Regions from separate parts of the Chryseobacterium hilariae genome, predicted to be linked through region 1. Evidence: riboswitches for the same ligand, from Rfam matches in the RefSeq annotation. Region 1 holds a riboswitch; each other region holds the start of a gene.

The links. A riboswitch is a leader RNA that binds a small molecule or an ion and turns the genes downstream of it on or off. The one in region 1 is predicted to bind cobalamin.
Region 2: it holds a riboswitch for cobalamin, as region 1 does, so the genes downstream of both, ACMGDK_RS10840 (TonB-dependent receptor plug domain-containing protein) here and ACMGDK_RS08005 (TonB-dependent receptor plug domain-containing protein) in region 1, are expected to answer to the same signal.
Region 3: it holds a riboswitch for cobalamin, as region 1 does, so the genes downstream of both, metE (5-methyltetrahydropteroyltriglutamate--homocysteine S-methyltransferase) here and ACMGDK_RS08005 (TonB-dependent receptor plug domain-containing protein) in region 1, are expected to answer to the same signal.

The regions. Positions count from the first base shown of each region.
Region 1 is NZ_JBLFFJ010000002.1:247,346-252,971, reverse strand. Features, by position in the region: gene ACMGDK_RS08020 (MbnP family protein) at 1-15, shown strand, start outside; gene ACMGDK_RS08015 (cytochrome-c peroxidase) at 8-1,054, shown strand; gene ACMGDK_RS08010 (transporter) at 1,051-2,052, shown strand; cobalamin riboswitch at 2,221-2,407, shown strand; gene ACMGDK_RS08005 (TonB-dependent receptor plug domain-containing protein) at 2,574-4,547, shown strand; gene ACMGDK_RS08000 (YncE family protein) at 4,544-5,626, shown strand, end outside.
Region 2 is NZ_JBLFFJ010000003.1:289,358-294,983, reverse strand. Features, by position in the region: gene ACMGDK_RS10850 (CCA tRNA nucleotidyltransferase) at 1-696, shown strand, start outside; gene ACMGDK_RS10845 (DUF5074 domain-containing protein) at 856-1,899, opposite strand; gene ACMGDK_RS10840 (TonB-dependent receptor plug domain-containing protein) at 1,912-3,771, opposite strand; cobalamin riboswitch at 3,803-3,977, opposite strand; gene ACMGDK_RS10835 (cytidine deaminase) at 4,211-4,693, opposite strand; gene namA (NADPH dehydrogenase NamA) at 4,792-5,626, shown strand, end outside.
Region 3 is NZ_JBLFFJ010000001.1:263,177-268,802, forward strand. Features, by position in the region: gene ACMGDK_RS01230 (SDR family oxidoreductase) at 1-427, shown strand, start outside; gene ACMGDK_RS01235 (NADP-dependent oxidoreductase) at 441-1,442, shown strand; gene metE (5-methyltetrahydropteroyltriglutamate--homocysteine S-methyltransferase) at 1,498-3,828, opposite strand; cobalamin riboswitch at 4,123-4,307, opposite strand; gene ACMGDK_RS01245 (Lrp/AsnC family transcriptional regulator) at 4,462-4,923, shown strand; gene ACMGDK_RS01250 (carboxymuconolactone decarboxylase family protein) at 4,975-5,448, opposite strand; gene ACMGDK_RS01255 (Lrp/AsnC family transcriptional regulator) at 5,553-5,626, shown strand, end outside.

The DNA of each region.
Region 1 (5,626 bases):
GTTCATAATGATTAGGATTTTATTAAAAACAATGCTGCTGGTCATTACTTTTCTGAGCTGTTTGTCCTGTTCAGATGAGGTACTGCAGCCGCTGGAAAAAGATGAGGCGTATTCATTGCAGTTTCCATCGTACTTTCCTGAAATGACTTTCGATGCATCCGGCAATCCGGTGACGAAAAATGGAGTAGAGCTGGGGCGAAATTTATTTTATGAAGGAAGACTTTCCAGAAATAACACCATATCATGTGGTTTCTGTCATATTCAGGAAAATGCTTTCACGCATCATGGTCATACGGTGAGCCATGGTGTTGATGACAGAATTGGAATCCGTAATGCACCACCCATTCAGAACATGGCATTCCTGAAAAGGTATATGTGGGACGGCGTGATTCATAATCTGAACGAACAGCCGATCATTCCGATCACGGATGCCAATGAAATGGACAGCTCCATGCCTGAAGTAATTTCTAAATTAAAAAATGATCCGAAGTATAAAAAGCTTTTCATAGAAGCTTATGGTGACGAAAACATAACCGGTGAAAGAGTATTGAAGGCTTTGTCACAGTTTATGATAAGCATGATTTCCGCAGATTCTAAATACGACAGAGTTAAACAGGGAAAAGAAAACTTCACCTCTGAGGAATCTCAGGGAATGGCCCTTTTTAGCCAGAAGTGTGCTTCCTGCCATAGCGGAGAATTTTTCACGGATGAAAGCTTCAGGAATACAGGGATGTATTTTAATGTCCAGTTCAAAGATGCAGGACGTCATCGCGTAACTCTTGATCAGAACGACTGGATGAAATTCCGGGTACCGAGCCTCAGAAATGTGGAATATACTGCACCGTATATGCATGACGGAAGATTTTACACGCTGAGCGCGGTTCTTAATTTCTATTCCGATAGTGTGGAAGACAATCCCAATCTGGATCCGCAGCTGAAACAGAACGGACATGTCGGAATTGCTATGAATGCGCAGGAAAAGCAGTTGATCATCGCCTTTTTAAAAACCTTATCCGATCAAAACTTTATTTCTAATCCAAAATTTGCAGAATGAGCATCATGAACATGAGAAAAATAATTTTTATACTGAGCCTGACACTATCATGGGTTTCTCAGGCTAAAACAATCAACGACAGCCTGTATATCGCAGATCCTATAAACAGTATTGTATTTGATGACTGTGATGCTTGCGGCTGTGCGGCAGGAAACGGATCTTCCGGTTTTGAGTCTTTGCTGAACCCGCAGTTTATCGGGATCAAATATTTTGTCCAGCATTATAAAGCCAAAGAAAACCTTTTTGTAAAAGATCTTACACAGGATCAGTATTTCAATACCCTGCAGGTTTGGGGAAAAATTCCATTGACAGAAAAGCTGAGTGTATACGCCAGCCTGCCATTTCATTTTCATGAGAAGAGAACCATGCAGGGTGATATCAACATTAATGGTATCGGAGATCTGAACTTGATGGGAATCTACCGGATCATCAGTTCCAAAGATAATTTTCATCAGTTCAACGGAGGTTTAGGGGTGAAAATTCCTTTGGGAAAATTTGATGAAAAAGGGGCTTCCGGCGTCAATCCAAGTTTTCAGCTGGGAACGGGAAGCTGGGATTATCAGGCTGCTTTAAACTATAAGTTTCAAAAGAATAAACTGGCTGTACTGATCAACACAGATTACACGGTAAAAACCGAAAACAAAAAGAATTACCGTTTTGGAAACCAGTGGAATTACGCTGCAACAGGTTTTTATCAGCTTGCAGGAAATGAAAAGACCATTTTCTCTGCCAAGGCTGGACTTCAGGGTGAAGTCTATGATCAAAACAAACAGTTTGATGAGGCATTGCCTAACACAGCCGGAAGTGCTTTATATGGAAAACTCGGTTTCGAGGCTTCGTATAAAAAGTTCAGTCTGGGTGGTGAAGTCATGTTGCCTGCATATTCTAATTTGGCAGGAGTGATATTGAAGCAAAATCCAGGTTCAGTGTTTTTATCAATTTTGGAATTTAATATCATGGTGGCTTCGGACCCTCAGCCACCAAGTCAGGGTTCTTGAATGTTCATTACAATACAAATCAATTTTATAATTTATTGTAATTTCTAAAAACCGGTGGCTGAGGCTCCCGAAGCCACCGGTTTTCATACATCTTCTAATCTATCTGCTGTTTTTCATCGTATTGAGAATTAATTTATTATGCCGTTATTGCATATATTAAGTTATTTTCTATCTTTGCCGCAATCTGGTGCGCTGTGAAAAGCACTTAAAAGGGAACCTGGTGAAAATCCGGGACAGACCCGCTGCTGTAAGCTCCACATCAAAGTTTTTGAAGAGTATATCCACTGTTTTTTTTAATGGGAAGGATTTCAAAAACGGAGTAAGTCAGAAGACCTGCCAGAAGATAAACGTTTGATGCTTTCGTGGAATAAAGCTTAGGACAACAACGATTCTGTGCAGTAACAGCTGCGCTTTATCTTTGCTATCTTATATCCATTAGCGTCAGCATTATTCTCAATGAGCTAATGGTCAGAAAATGTACTGCTTCACAGTTTAAAAAAGGAGTTATCACATTATTTGTGATGGCATCTCAACTTATATTCTCTCAATCCGGAGACACAATCAGGGAGAAAACTATTCTTCCTATCCAGCTTTACAAAAAAGATTTTAAAGAAATTCTTCCTGCACAGGTACTTTCCGGCGAACAGCTTGAAAGGCTGAACAGTCAGTCGGTGGCCGATGCTTTACGGTATTTTTCAGGAGTTCAGATCAAAGATTATGGCGGGATGGGCGGCCTGAAAACGGTGAATATCCGGAGTATGGGAAGCCAGCATGTGGGAGTTTTCTATGACGGCATCCAGCTGGGAAATGTACAGAACGGAATAGTGGATCTTGGAAAGTTTTCATTGGATGATCTTGAAGCCATTTCTTTATACAACGGTCAGAAAAGTGAAATTTTTCAGCCTGCAAAGGATTTCGGATCTTCCGGATCTATTTATCTTCAACCTAAAATACCTGTTTTTAAAGGGAATCAGAAGACCAACTTGACGCTTAAGCTGAAATTAGGCACCATCAGTTTATTTAACCCTTCCTTCCGTGTGGAACAGAAGCTTTCAGAGAGAATTTCGGCAAGTTTCAGCTCGGAATTTGTACAAAGCGATGGATTGTATAAGTATAAATACGAAAAGAAAAATTCTGACGGATCTGTTGCCAATGATACCATTGCAAGAAGATATGATTCCTACATCCGGGCGAAACGTTTTGAAGGTGCCTTAAACGGAGCCATTAATGATGGAAGCTGGAGTGTACGCGGATACGGCTATATTTCCGATCGTGGAGTTCCTACGGCTATTGTTAATAATAATTTCACGCCTAAAGGTCAGCAGATGCTGGATGAAAATTATTTTGTCCAGGCCAGTTTCCGTAAAAAGCTGTTTCCAAAATTCGAAACACAGTTCAAAGCTAAATTTGCCTATGACTACACCCGGTTTTTAGATACGGCGAATGTGGCAACAACCGTTCTGCCGATAGATAATTCGTATGTTCAGAGAGAACTTTATTTTTCCAGTTCCAATATGTATTCTATTAATCAAAACTGGGATGTAAGTGCAAGCTTTGACTTTCAGTATAATAATCTGGATGCCAGCCTAAGGGATTTTTCATATCCTACACGATATACTTCGCTCGTTTCTTTGGCCACAACCTATCAGTGGAACCGGTTTAAATTTTTGGGAAATGTTCTGGGAACTTTTGTGCATGAAGAAGTGAAAATGAATGCAAAATCTCCCGATAAAACCGAATGGACTCCTTCCGCTTTCCTGAGCTATCAGCCTTTTGAATCCAAAGATCTTACCATACGGACTTTCTACAAAAGAGTGTTCAGGATGCCTACTTTCAATGATCTATACTACACGATGATCGGGAATGTTATGCTGAAACCGGAATATACAAATCAGTACGATGCCGGTTTTACCTATCAGAAACTCTATGACCATAAAGTTTTTAAAGGAATCTATGTGAAAGTGGATGGCTATTATAATGAAGTAGAAAACAAGATTATCGCCGTTCCTACTACCAATCTTTTCAGGTGGATGATGGTGAACCTGGGTGAAGTGAAAATCATCGGGGCAGACGTGAATGTTCAGGCTGAATTTGATATTAATAAATTGAAACTGAAACCTTTGGTAAGCTATACCTATCAGCGTGCTGGAGACTATACTGATAAAAGTGACGATTATTACGGGGACCAGATCTCCTATGTGCCCTGGCATGCATTGACCTTTACCATGATGGCAGACTATAAAGACTGGAGTTTCAATTACAGTTTTATGTACACCGGAGAGCGCTATGATGCCCAGCTGAATAATATCAAAGCCAATTATCTTCAGCCATGGTACACCCATGATTTATCCGTTCAGAAAAAATTCAACTGGCATTCTCATCAGATTAAAGCCGGTTTTGAAGTCAATAATGTCCTTAATCAATACTATGATGTGGTCAGGAATTATCCGATGCCCGGAAGAAATTTTAAACTTATTGTAAGCTTTACATTATGAAAAAACTCAACTTTTGCCTGCTGGCTTTTACTCTTTTCTTTCTGTTCTCGTGTAGAACGGATGACAATATAGTTCCCTCGGAGACAAAAGAGGTAAGGAACGGAGAAGATACTCCCATTAAAGGTTTTTATCTTCTGAACGAAGGAAATATGGGCAGCAACAAATGTACGCTCGATTATTTCGATTATGCGACAGGAACTTACCGCAAGAATATTTACGGAGAAACCAATCCTTCTGTGGTAAAAGAACTGGGTGATGTGGGAAATCATATCATGATCTACGGTAGCAAAATGTATGTGGTGGTGAATGTTTCCAATAAAATTGAAGTGCTGGAAGCCAAAACAGCCAAACGGATCAAAACCATACAGCTGCAGAACTGCCGTTATCTGGCTTTTAGAGGTAATAAAGTCTATGCCAGCAGCTATGCCGGCCCTGTAGAACTGAATCCTAACTCTCCTTCGGGAAAAGTAGTGGAAATTGATACAACATCCCTGAACATCGAAAGGCAGGTAGTAGTCGGGTATCAGCCGGAAGAGATAGAAGTGATGGGAGATCAGCTTTTTGTAGCCAATTCCGGAGGTTACAGATTTCCGAATTATGATAAAACCGTTTCTGTCATCAACCTCAATACATTCACGGAAACAAAAAAAATTGATGTAGCCATTAATCTTCACCGTATTAAAAAGGACAACTACGGAGATCTGTATGTGAGTTCCAGAGGAGATTACTACAATATTCCATCCAGTCTTTTCCTTGTAGATGCTTCGACCGGGACGGTTAAAAAAGATTTTCATGTGACAGTCAGCGGAATGACGATCGTGAATGACAAGCTGTATTATTATGGAAATGAATTTAATTACAATACCCATACTTACGTCAAGACCTTCGGAATCATCGATGTAAAAACTGAGCAAATTATTTCTAATAAAATTATTGACCAGCCATACGTTGATGAGGTCAAAGCTCCGTACGGAATTGCTGTAAATCCTTATACAGAAGACATCTATCTAACCGATGCAAAAAATTATGTGACCACCGGATATGTATACTGTTTCGACAAGAGCGGGAAATTCAAGTGG
Region 2 (5,626 bases), on a different contig from region 1:
CTGATCGAGCTGAAAGGAGTAGAAGAAGTGGAAGGGCAGACTCATAAAGATAATTTCTACCACACGCTGGAGGTTGTAGACAATATTTCAGAGAATACAGATAATCTTTGGCTACGATGGTCCGCATTGCTGCATGATGTAGGTAAAGCGCCTACTAAAAAATTCGTAGAAGGAACAGGATGGACTTTCCACGGTCATGAGTTTTTAGGCTCAAAAATGGTAAAGACCCTTTTTCACAGACTAAAACTGCCGCTGGGAAACGATATGAAATATGTCCAGAAGATGGTGAAGCTTTCGTCCCGTCCTATTGCCCTTATTACCGATGATGCCTCAGATTCTGCATTGAGAAGACTTTTATTTGATGCCGGTGAAGATCTGGAAGATCTGTTTACCCTGTGTAAAGCAGATATTACAACCAAAAACTCCAAAAAACAGGACAGATTCAAAAAGAACTTCGAATATGTAGCAGTGAAGATCAAAGAAGTGGAGGAAAAAGATCAGGTGCGTAATTTCCAGCCGCCGATCACAGGAGAAGAGATCATGCAGATGTTTGATCTGAAACCAGGAAAAGAGATCGGAATTCTCAAAGAAAAAGTAAAAGAAGCCATTCTGGAAGGTGAGATTCCCAATGACAAGGAAGAAGCTGAAAAGTTTGTCATTGCAGAAGCGGAGAAGCTGGGATTGAAGTATAATTAAAACTTAAAATATATAAAAGGCTTCGGCGGGACAAAGTCCCGCCGAAGCCTTTTATAATCAGTAAAAACAAAATCAGGCCGCTTCTCCGAAGCGGCCTGAAAAAAAACACAAATGATGAAAAAAAATAAAATTTATAAATAATACCGAAGTATTAATGTCTTAGTTTGCATAGACTGAGTTTGAGCCTATACCCGTTGTGAACGATCTGATGATAGCTCCAGAAGTATTATAAACTACAATTTTGCTGGCCTGGGTAAATCCATTGGAATCCGAAGTGAAAATTTTGTCATTGATCACACTGAAACCATATAAAGCAGAATACGCATCAACACTGTTCGCTACAGTAAACAGCGGCGATGTAGGTGCTGTTGCAGCGCTCATATCCATCTTGTAAACGTTTTTCCCTGAAGTGAAATAAAACTTACCATTGGCAATTTCAAGGTTCGTAGCATTGGCAATACCTGTTAAAGTAGTTGTTTTTGTAATGCTTCCTGTGCTTGAGATCTGGTAAATATAAGAATCAGCAGTTCCTGCAGCAATAGCATACACATTTTGGTTGCTTGAAATGATCTTGTTGATGTTTCCTGCTGGCAGCGTGATCGTAGACTGAACATCGTTAGTAGAAGTATTGATATAAGTAATCTTATTTCCAAAACCAAATGAAGCATTCTGAACAAAAATATTGTTTCCCGCTTCTACAATTCTTTCAGCAGCATCTGTGAAAGTGATTTTTTTGATGAAAGAACGGTCTGAAGCTTTATAGATGCTTACATACTTGGCTCCTAAATATTTATCATTCGTTACATAAATATTGTTGTTGGCAAAAGCCATATATCGGGGAGCATTAAGTTCAGCGGTAATCTCGCCATTCGCTTTAAAGTTATAGCGGTTTGCGATCTGGATCTTATTGGAATTATTCAATAACAGATATGCATTTTCACCATTGAAAGCAACCATCTGTAAAACGTCACCTAATTTTGCTCCTCCATTATTAAGGGCAAAAACATTATCCTGTTTAAGGTTCAGGTCTGCACTTACAAACGTTACGTCACCTTCAGGTTTTCCGAAAGTACCTTCATTAGCGATTAAAAAACCATTGCCATAGAATATTTCCGGCTCATCATTATTATCACTGCTACAGGACACGATGCCCAAAAGAAGTGTAAAAGAAAAAAGAAGAGGTAGAATTTTGTTCAGTTTCATAATATTTTTAAGTTAAAAATTAATAGTTGCGTACATACTGTAATTTCTCTTAGGCATCGGATATAAAGATACCGTCTGATAAAATGTATTGGTAACATTGTTCACTTTAAATCCTAAAGTGTATTTCTTGAAAAGTGAGGCGGAAATTCCGGTATTTAAAATAAAATAAGGATCAATAGCTGTAGATCTTTGTTCATCCGTAGTTGTGTAGGTAAGACCGTTGAAAAGCCCTTGTGCATATAGCTTAAAGAATGAATAGCCATACTCGATATTTCCGACAGCTTTATGGATCGGAACATACATCATCTGCATTTCAGTATTCTTGTTGACAGATTTCGAATAAGTGTACCCTGCATCCAGCTTTAAAGCATGTTTTCCGAATTTCTTATTCCACTTAACCTGTGATTCCAGCCCGTAAGATTCAACTCTGTACGTATTCACAGGAGCCCAGTATCCGTAAGGTGTAGGAAGCCAGTTGATGAGGTTTTTGATGTCCATATAATAAGGACTCAATGTAATTTTAAAATCTCCTAAGCTGAACTCATGGCTCATGTCAATGTTCGTGGACGTTTCAGGAAGCAGATCCAGGTTTCCTCCCGGCTGCCAGTAAAGATCATTAAAAGAAGGATACCTGAAATTTCTTGAAAAATTGACTCCCATACGGTACCATTGTAAAGCATCCCATTTTCCCGAAAAAGAATACAGAAGGGGAGAAGAGATATCCTCTACAAAATCCTTCTTGATACCGGCTTCAAAACGAAGCTCCTTCGTGGCAAAATATCTGATTAAGCCGGATAGAGAACCTACATTTCTGCTGATAACCCCAATTCCGGATTGATTGTCTTTTTCTGCTTGATAGCCTTCACCCTTATTCACCTGGAATTCCCCAATAACATTAATGTTGATTTTTGGAGTGATGAAATAGTTGAAGTCATTTTTGAAAATATAGTTCTTTCCCTCTGCACCACTTGTTTTAGGCTGGTTAAGATCTGAAAAATACTGAAAATTATCTTCCGTATAAGCCGCTTTTAAGCTGTTTGAAAGATTACTTTTATTGATATCCCATGCGATCAGGCTTCTCAAAGTCTGCGCGTTATATTTTGTTCTGTTTCCAATTTGTTCAAAAACAGGATAATGCTGTGACGCATCGAACATCTGATTCTGCCATGAAATAGTCTGATGATCAGCAATTTTATAAGAAGCTCCGATGTTAACTGAAGTATTGTAATATCTGCCGTTAACATTATAAAATCCCGTGCTTCCTACAACAAACTCTGGGACTTTATAATCATTTTGGCTTGTAAAATAGCTTCCCGAAACCTTAACGCTTAATTTATCATTGCTGAATGAAGCTTGCATAAAATTATTATAAGTATCAAAAGAGCCCGCCTCCGAATAAACAGAACCCTTGAAGCCCCTGTTGAAATCCAGAATATTATTTAAATGAATGCTTCCTCCAATAGCCCCGCTGCCATAAACAACACTGCCTCCGCCAGCTTTTATATCAATCTGGTCATATCCGAAAAGTGGAATATTATTCACATCTCCCTGTCCTAGAAAGCTGGAATTAATATTAATTCCGTTCCACACAAAAGCGGTCTGCTGAGCTGTTGTTCCCCTGAATGAAGGCGAAGAAACCGCCCCACGGCCATTTTCTTTCACATAAATAGAAGACTGAAAGCGTAAAAGTTCAGAAAGATTAGCTGAGTTTTTCTCGAGATCTTTTGGAGTGATCGTACGTACCGGATGGAAAAGCTTTACCTTGCTCATCTGGCTGTCAAAAATATAAATGGTGTCAACCGCTTTCTCCTGTCCGAAGAGAAAGCTGCCGTAAGACGAACAAAGCAGTAATAAAGACCTTTTTATATCCATACTATTTTACTTTTCCTCCGAAAGTAATACGTTTTGAGTTATAATTTTGGCAGGTCTCCTGACTTTCGCTTTCTGCACCTTCCCGTATAAACAGTGGTTTTTTGCAGAAATCTTATTGCGATTTACAGTTGCGGGGACAGTTTGGGAGTTACACCCAATTCCCTATTATTTCCAAAATGCTGGAAACCAAAATTTTTGCAAAGATAACTTTTTAAATTTATTGCACAAAAAGACAAAAAGTCAATTGTGAGTGGTCAATTGTGAATAGTGAATAGTGAATAGTGAATTTTGCTTCGCAAGGAAATTTATAAATGTATAAATGATCAGTATTGAACATGACAGTACAAAATTGAAAATAATTCTTAAATTAACAATTCACTTGCAAAGCAAAATTCACTATTCACATCAACCAAAATTTCCTATTCACAAAATTTCACCTTTACAAAAACGATGAATCAAAATAGAAAGGAAGCAGGTCTTTAATAGAATGTACCTTCACCACTTCATCATTCATGCTTGAAAAATAAAGGATGATGTTTTCGTTCTGTTTCGTTTCATATTCTATTAAACTTTGCCGGCAGGCTCCACAAGGTGGAATCGGAGGATTTTTCTCATGAAATTCTTTAGGACCTCCAACGACAAAGATCTTTTTTACCTTGACATCCGGAAAATTGGCTGCCACCCAGAAAAGAGTCGTTCTTTCTGCACATAACCCCGATGGATAGGCTGCATTCTCCTGGTTGTTACCGGAATAAATTTCACCGTTTTCCAGTAAAACGGCACATCCTACAAGGAAATTCGAATAGGGCGCATAAGCATTTTCACGGGCCTGAATCGCTCTCTCAAATAAGGTTTTTTCTATATCGTTCAGTTCACTGCTGTTTTTAAAATGCTCGTAACTGATCTGTATGTCTTTTTTCATATATTAGTAAGACTAAAAAGGGGGCCAAATTTACTTCTTTTTCATCACTTCGACAATGTTTTTTTTATTCATCATTAAATTGAAAATCAAAAAGTAAAATGTTATACACACCAGTAAAATTTAGAAATATAGAATTGAAAAACAGATGGGTAATGTCTCCTATGTGTATGTATTCATGCGACAATGGATTGGCTAATGATTTCCATTTTGTACATTATGGAAGCAGATCCCAGGGCGGAACAGGCCTTATCATGGTTGAAGCTACGGGAGTAGAGCCACGCGGAAGAATTACCAACCACTGTATGGGAATCTGGAATGATCAGCAGGCGGAAGAGCTTAGAAAAATTGTTGATTTTGTTCATTCCCGTTCAGAAAGTAAAATAGGGATCCAGCTTGCCCATGCCGGAAGAAAAGGTTCTACATGGAATAACCTGCAGATCCCTGTTGAAGAAGGATGGGAAACCGTAGCGCCAAGTCCTATTCCTTACCATCCTACTGAAAGGATTCCGCATGTTCTGACTGCTAACGAGATTAAGGAACAGGTACAGAACTTTAAAGAAGCAGCGAAAAGAGCTGTAAAGGCAGGTTTTGATATTATAGAAATTCACGGCGCACACGGATACCTTATCCATCAGTTTTTGTCACCACTTTCCAACATCAGAACAGATGAATATGGCGGTAGCTTTGAAAACAGGATTCGTTTTCTTTTGGAAATTGTTGATGCTGTCAATGAAGAGCTGGATGAAAATACAGCACTTTTTGTAAGGATTTCCGGAACCGAATATGCCGAAAACGGATGGGACATCAATGACAGTGTAAAGCTTGCCGAAGTTTTAAAAGAACATTCCGTAGACCTGATAGATGTTTCAAGCGGTGGAAATATCCATGGCGCAAAAATACCTGTATTTAATGGCTACCAGGTTCCTTTTTCAT
Region 3 (5,626 bases), on a different contig from region 1:
AGGGGTAATACGTTTAAATAATCTTTTTCTGGAGATGCTGAAATCAAGAAAAGAAAGTGCTATTATCAATACCACTTCCATCCTGAGGTATGTACCGTCACTTCTTGAAGCTACCTATTCGGCTTCTAAAACGGCGCTGGCATTTTACACCCAATCACTCAGAGAACATTTACGGATTATCGATAGCAAAATCAGGATATTTGAATTACTTCCTCCGGTTGTGGATACGGAAATGACTGCCGCAAGGAAAGATAAGAAAATGACACCGGAAGAACTCGTAAAAGGTTTGATTTTAGGATTACAGAAAGATCAATATACAATTCGGATAGGTGATACAAAACTGGTTTATTTTCTGCACAGATTTTTTCCTAAATTCACATTTGGTTTAGTAAACCCCAAGAGGTCAGAACAATACCTTAAACCATAAACAAACTCAAATTATGAAATCATACGGTATCAATCGTTATAAAAAAGACAGTGCGCTTCAACTTATAGATCTGCCTGAACCCGTTGTCAAAGAAAATGAGGTTTTAGTTCAGATTTATGCAGCAAGTGTTAATCTTCTGGATTCTAAAATAAAAAGCGGTGAATTTAAACTCATTTTACCTTATAAAATGCCGTTGATTTTAGGTCATGATGTGGCAGGAGTCATCACAAAAGTAGGTTCAAAAGTAAAAAGCTTTAAAGTAGGGGATGAGATTTATGCAAGGGCAGCAGATTTCCATATAGGAACTTTTGCGGAATTTATTTCTATTAATGAAAAGGATGTGGCTTTAAAGCCTAAAAACCTGACAATGGAAGAGGCGGCCTCAATTCCTTTGGTGGGTTTAACGGCTTGGCAGGCTTTGGTTAAAAAATCTAATGTTCAGGCCGGTCAGAAAGTTTTTATTCAGGCCGGGTCCGGTGGTGTTGGAACTTTTGCTATACAGCTGGCAAAATATTTAGGGGCAACGGTTGCTACTACTGCCAGCGAAAAAAGTTTTGAACTTTTGAAGAGCCTTGGCGCAGACGTACTGATCGATTATAAAACACAGAATTTTGAAGATATTCTGATTGATTATGACGTTGTACTGAACAGTCAGGACAGCAAAACCCTGGAAAAATCATTCAATATCCTGAAATCAAAAGGAAAAATCATTTCAATTTCCGGTCCGCCAACACCTGCATTTGCAGATGAATTTAACCTGCCTTGGTATATAAAATTGGTGACAAAATTGTTGAGCCGTAAAATCAGAAAAAAAGCGGATAAGCAAAATATTAATTATTCTTTTCTCTTTATGAAAGCTGATGGAAAGCAATTAGCAGAAATTACAAAATTGATAGAAGCAGGAGAAATAAAACCTGTCATCGACAAAGTTTTTTCGTTCGAAAATACTAATGAAGCAGTGAAATATGTAGAAAGTGGCCATGCAAAAGGAAAAGTAGTCATAAAGATGCTATAATTTTTTTGACCAAAACAAAAAAAGCAGGAGCTTAAAAACTCCTGCACAAATCCTATTATTTAACTAAATTTCCTTCTTTATCAAAAATTTTTGCGGCTTCTTTTGAAGCTTCTACCATGGCAATCAACGCCTTTTCAGTCTCATCCCAATGGCGGGTTTTCAAACCACAGTCAGGGTTTACCCAAAGCTGCTGTGCAGGAATAACGGCTTGCGCTTTTTTCAGCAATTCAACCATTTCTTCTTTTGAAGGAACCCTTGGCGAGTGGATATCGTAAACTCCCGGACCAATCTCATTCGGATATTTGAAATCTGCAAAAGCATTCAGCAGTTCCATCTGGCTTCTTGAGCATTCTATCGTGATCACATCGGCATCCATATCAGCAATATTCTGGATAATATCATTAAATTCAGAATAGCACATATGCGTATGGATCTGCGTTGCATCCTCCACACCGGAAGATGAAATCCTGAACGCTTCTACAGCCCATTTAAGATATTGCTGCCATTCGGATCGTCTGAGCGGAAGCCCTTCTCTGATAGCCGGTTCATCGATCTGTATGATTCTGATTCCTGCTTTTTCAAGATCATTCACCTCATCACGGATTGCCAGTGCAATCTGTTTACAGGTAAGAGAACGAGGCTGGTCATCACGTACAAAAGACCATTGAAGAATCGTTACAGGACCTGTAAGCATTCCTTTTACCCATTTCTGAGTTAAAGATTGGGCATATTGGGACCAGTAAACCGTCATCGGATGCGGACGGTGAACATCGCCATAGATCACCGGAGGTTTTACGCATCGGCTGCCGTAGCTCTGAACCCATCCGTTTTGAGTAAAAGCAAACCCGGAAAGCTGTTCCCCGAAATATTCCACCATATCATTACGCTCAAATTCTCCGTGAACCAGCACATCAATGCCGATTTCTTCCTGCCAGCGGATCGTTCTTTCTGTCTCTTTTTTAAGAAGATCATCATATTGCTCAGCGGTCAGTTCACCTTTTTTAAACTTCGACCTCCATGCTCTAACCTCTTTAGTCTGAGGAAAAGAGCCAATTGTTGTAGTAGGAAACAAAGGAAGCTGTAGAATTTTCTGCTGTTCCTCTTTCCTTATGCTGAACGGGCTGTTTCTTTTCGCATCATCTTCAGTGGTTACATCCACACGGTCTTTTACATCCTGATTGTGGATCAATGCTGAGGTTTTGCGGGTTTCAACGGCCTTTTTATTTTCTGCATATTGTTGTAAAGCCTGGTAATCTGCCTTTCCTGAAGCCAGCTTTTTCAAGGCTACAACTTCATCAACTTTTTGTTTGGCAAAAGCCATCCATTGCTTAATTTCAGGAGATAATGTCTTTTCGTTTGTCTCAAGATCCAGGTCATAAGGTGAGTGGAGCAGAGAACAGGAAGGGGCTATGAAAATTCTTTCTGAACCAATCGCATATACTGCTTTTTCGATGAAGCCTAATGATCTTTCAAAATCATTTTTCCAGATGTTTCTCCCGTCTATAATACCTAAGGATAAACTTAATGTTTGAGGAATAACATTTAAAACTTCATCCAGCTGTTCAGGACAACGTACCAGATCAATATGCAGGACATCTACAGGAAGGGAAGCCGCTAATGAAAGATTATCTTGTAATCCATCAAAATAAGTGGTCACGATGAACTTTAAATTGGGAAACTGTTTCCTGATTTCGGTGTAAATAAATTGATAGGTTTCCTTTGCTTTTTCATTTAAATCTAATGCCAGAAAAGGCTCATCAAACTGAATATATTCGGCACCGTGATTTTCCAGTTCTTTTAAAATCTGAAGATAAACAGGAAGCAGGTTTTGAGCCAGATCAAGCTTGTCAAAACCTTCTTCTTTTTCTTTTCCCAGAAGAAGATAGGTGAGAGGACCGATGATGACTGGCTTGGCATTAATTCCGGCTTGTTTTGCACTGACGAATTCACTGATGATCTTTTTGGAAAATAACCTGAACTGCTGGTTCTTATGAAATTCAGGAACAATGTAATGGTAATTCGTATCAAACCATTTTGTCATTTCCATGGCGGTAATGTCGAGACCGTCTTTCTGATAGCCTCTTGCCATTGCAAAATACAGATCAAGCTCAGAATTGGATGCTCTTGAGGCAATTTCTTTATAGCGCTCCGGAATGGCCCCGACAGACAGGGTCATATCCAGAACCTGATCATAATAAGAAAAATCGTTGCAGGGAACAAGATCAATTCTTGCAGCTTGTTGAAGTTTCCAATTTTGAAGGCTGATGTTTTTTCCGGTTTCCAGGAGCTCATTTAATGTTGCTTTGCCTGACCAATACTGCTCGCAGACTTTTTTGAGTTCTCTGTTGCTACCAATACGCGGATAGCCAAGTAGGTGTGTTTGCATTTTCTTTTTAACTTTTAATTAAATAATAAGGGTAAAGTTCTCTAGAGATGCTTCACAATGCCGCCGAAGAAAGTAATTTTAGAAATAGAAGAGATACAATTAGGACGTGATTTTTCTGTCAAATAAGAAAAATTGGCTTAAAGGTTTATTTTTGAAGCAAAGTTTTAAATTGGGTTCCTTATATAATAAAAAGCCAACATAAAAAAACTTTGCGTTTAAATCAAAAATTAAATTTAAAACCCAATACATTCAAAAGTATCATCTGTATGATCTAAAGCTTCAGACCGCGAAAGCATTGTCAATTCAGAACAGGCAGGTCTCCTGGCTTGTAACGGTCTTTATCATCCTTCCCGCTGTTGGCAGTGGATCTCCCGGATAAAAACTTTTGGTGTGCTACTTACAGTTGCGCGACAGCTCGTGATTCTCACACGATTCCCTATTAATCTACGTTATGTAAAACCTCTTCTGTTTGATGAAGTATGTTAAAGAACAAAATCTGTGTCAAAGGTATTAATTAAAGTGAATTGATTGGCTGAATTATAATAATTAGGAATATAGTTTGGTTTGACTGTATTTTTAAAGTTAAATATTCTGTACATTTGAAAAATATAACCTCAAAAAGAATATTATTCTGTGGAAAGACTGGATGAAAGGGATCTTCAACTGCTTAGAATCCTGCAAAAGAATGCGAAATTGACTGTAAAAGAGATTGCAAAAGAAGTCAATCTTTCACCTTCACCTGTTTTCGAACGGATGAAAAGACTTGAGCAAGAAGGATATATCAAGCATTATGCAGCCGTTCTGGAAGCAGAGAAACTGAATCGCGGGTTTACAGTTTTTTGCCAAATCAAGCTTAAGATCCATGACCGTTCTGTAGGAAATCAGCTTGTAGAAGATATTTTACAGATTGATGAAATTGCTGAATGCTATAATATTTCAGGAGACTTCGATTTTCTCCTTAAGGTTCAGGTAAGAGATATGAAACATTACCAGGATTTTGTATTTAATAAGCTGGGCTCATTGGATTCCATCGGAAGTGCACACAGTACTTTTGTGATGGCTGAGGTTAAGAATATTCACGGAGTGAGTATATAGAAAATAAAAAGCAGTACCTCAGCGGATACTGCCATTATAATCTTTAAATCATTAAATTTTTTGATCTTTAAATAAAATTAACTGCTCCATTCTCACTACTGCATTTTGTTGATATTCTTCAGTCAGATTAAATATTTTCCCCAGTTTTTGGGAAGCACTGATAAAACTGATAAAGGTGCAGAGCTCCGAAATTTCTTTTCCGGAAAAGAATTCTCTCAACATGCTGAAATGGCTCTTGAGTATGGAACGGTGATCTTTAGAGAATAGCTCTGCGAAGCTTACGGCTACGGAAATTTTAAGATCTGACTGACTGAAATTGGGTCTTCCGCCTTTTACCATACAGTATTCACAGCCATTGCCAAAAGCCATGGTTCTTCGCACCTGCTCGAGTAAATTGGGATCTAATGCTGTATTCTTAAAGAAAGTCTCTTCAAGAGAATTCCAGTTTGCAAGTATTTCCGGATTGTGCCCGATTAACTTTTCAAATGGTGTATTTCCATTGTCTGAAAATTCAATTGTTGTCATATTTTTTATGTCAAATTTCTGTCTAATTCATGTGATTTTAAAATGGATTTCATGGTTAAATTTTATAATTTTGAAGATTTCAACTGATTTAATTTCAAAGTACAATGAAAATCGTTTTAGACGAATTTGACCATAAAATTTTACGGTTACTGACTGAAAATTCCAGGCTAAGCTATGC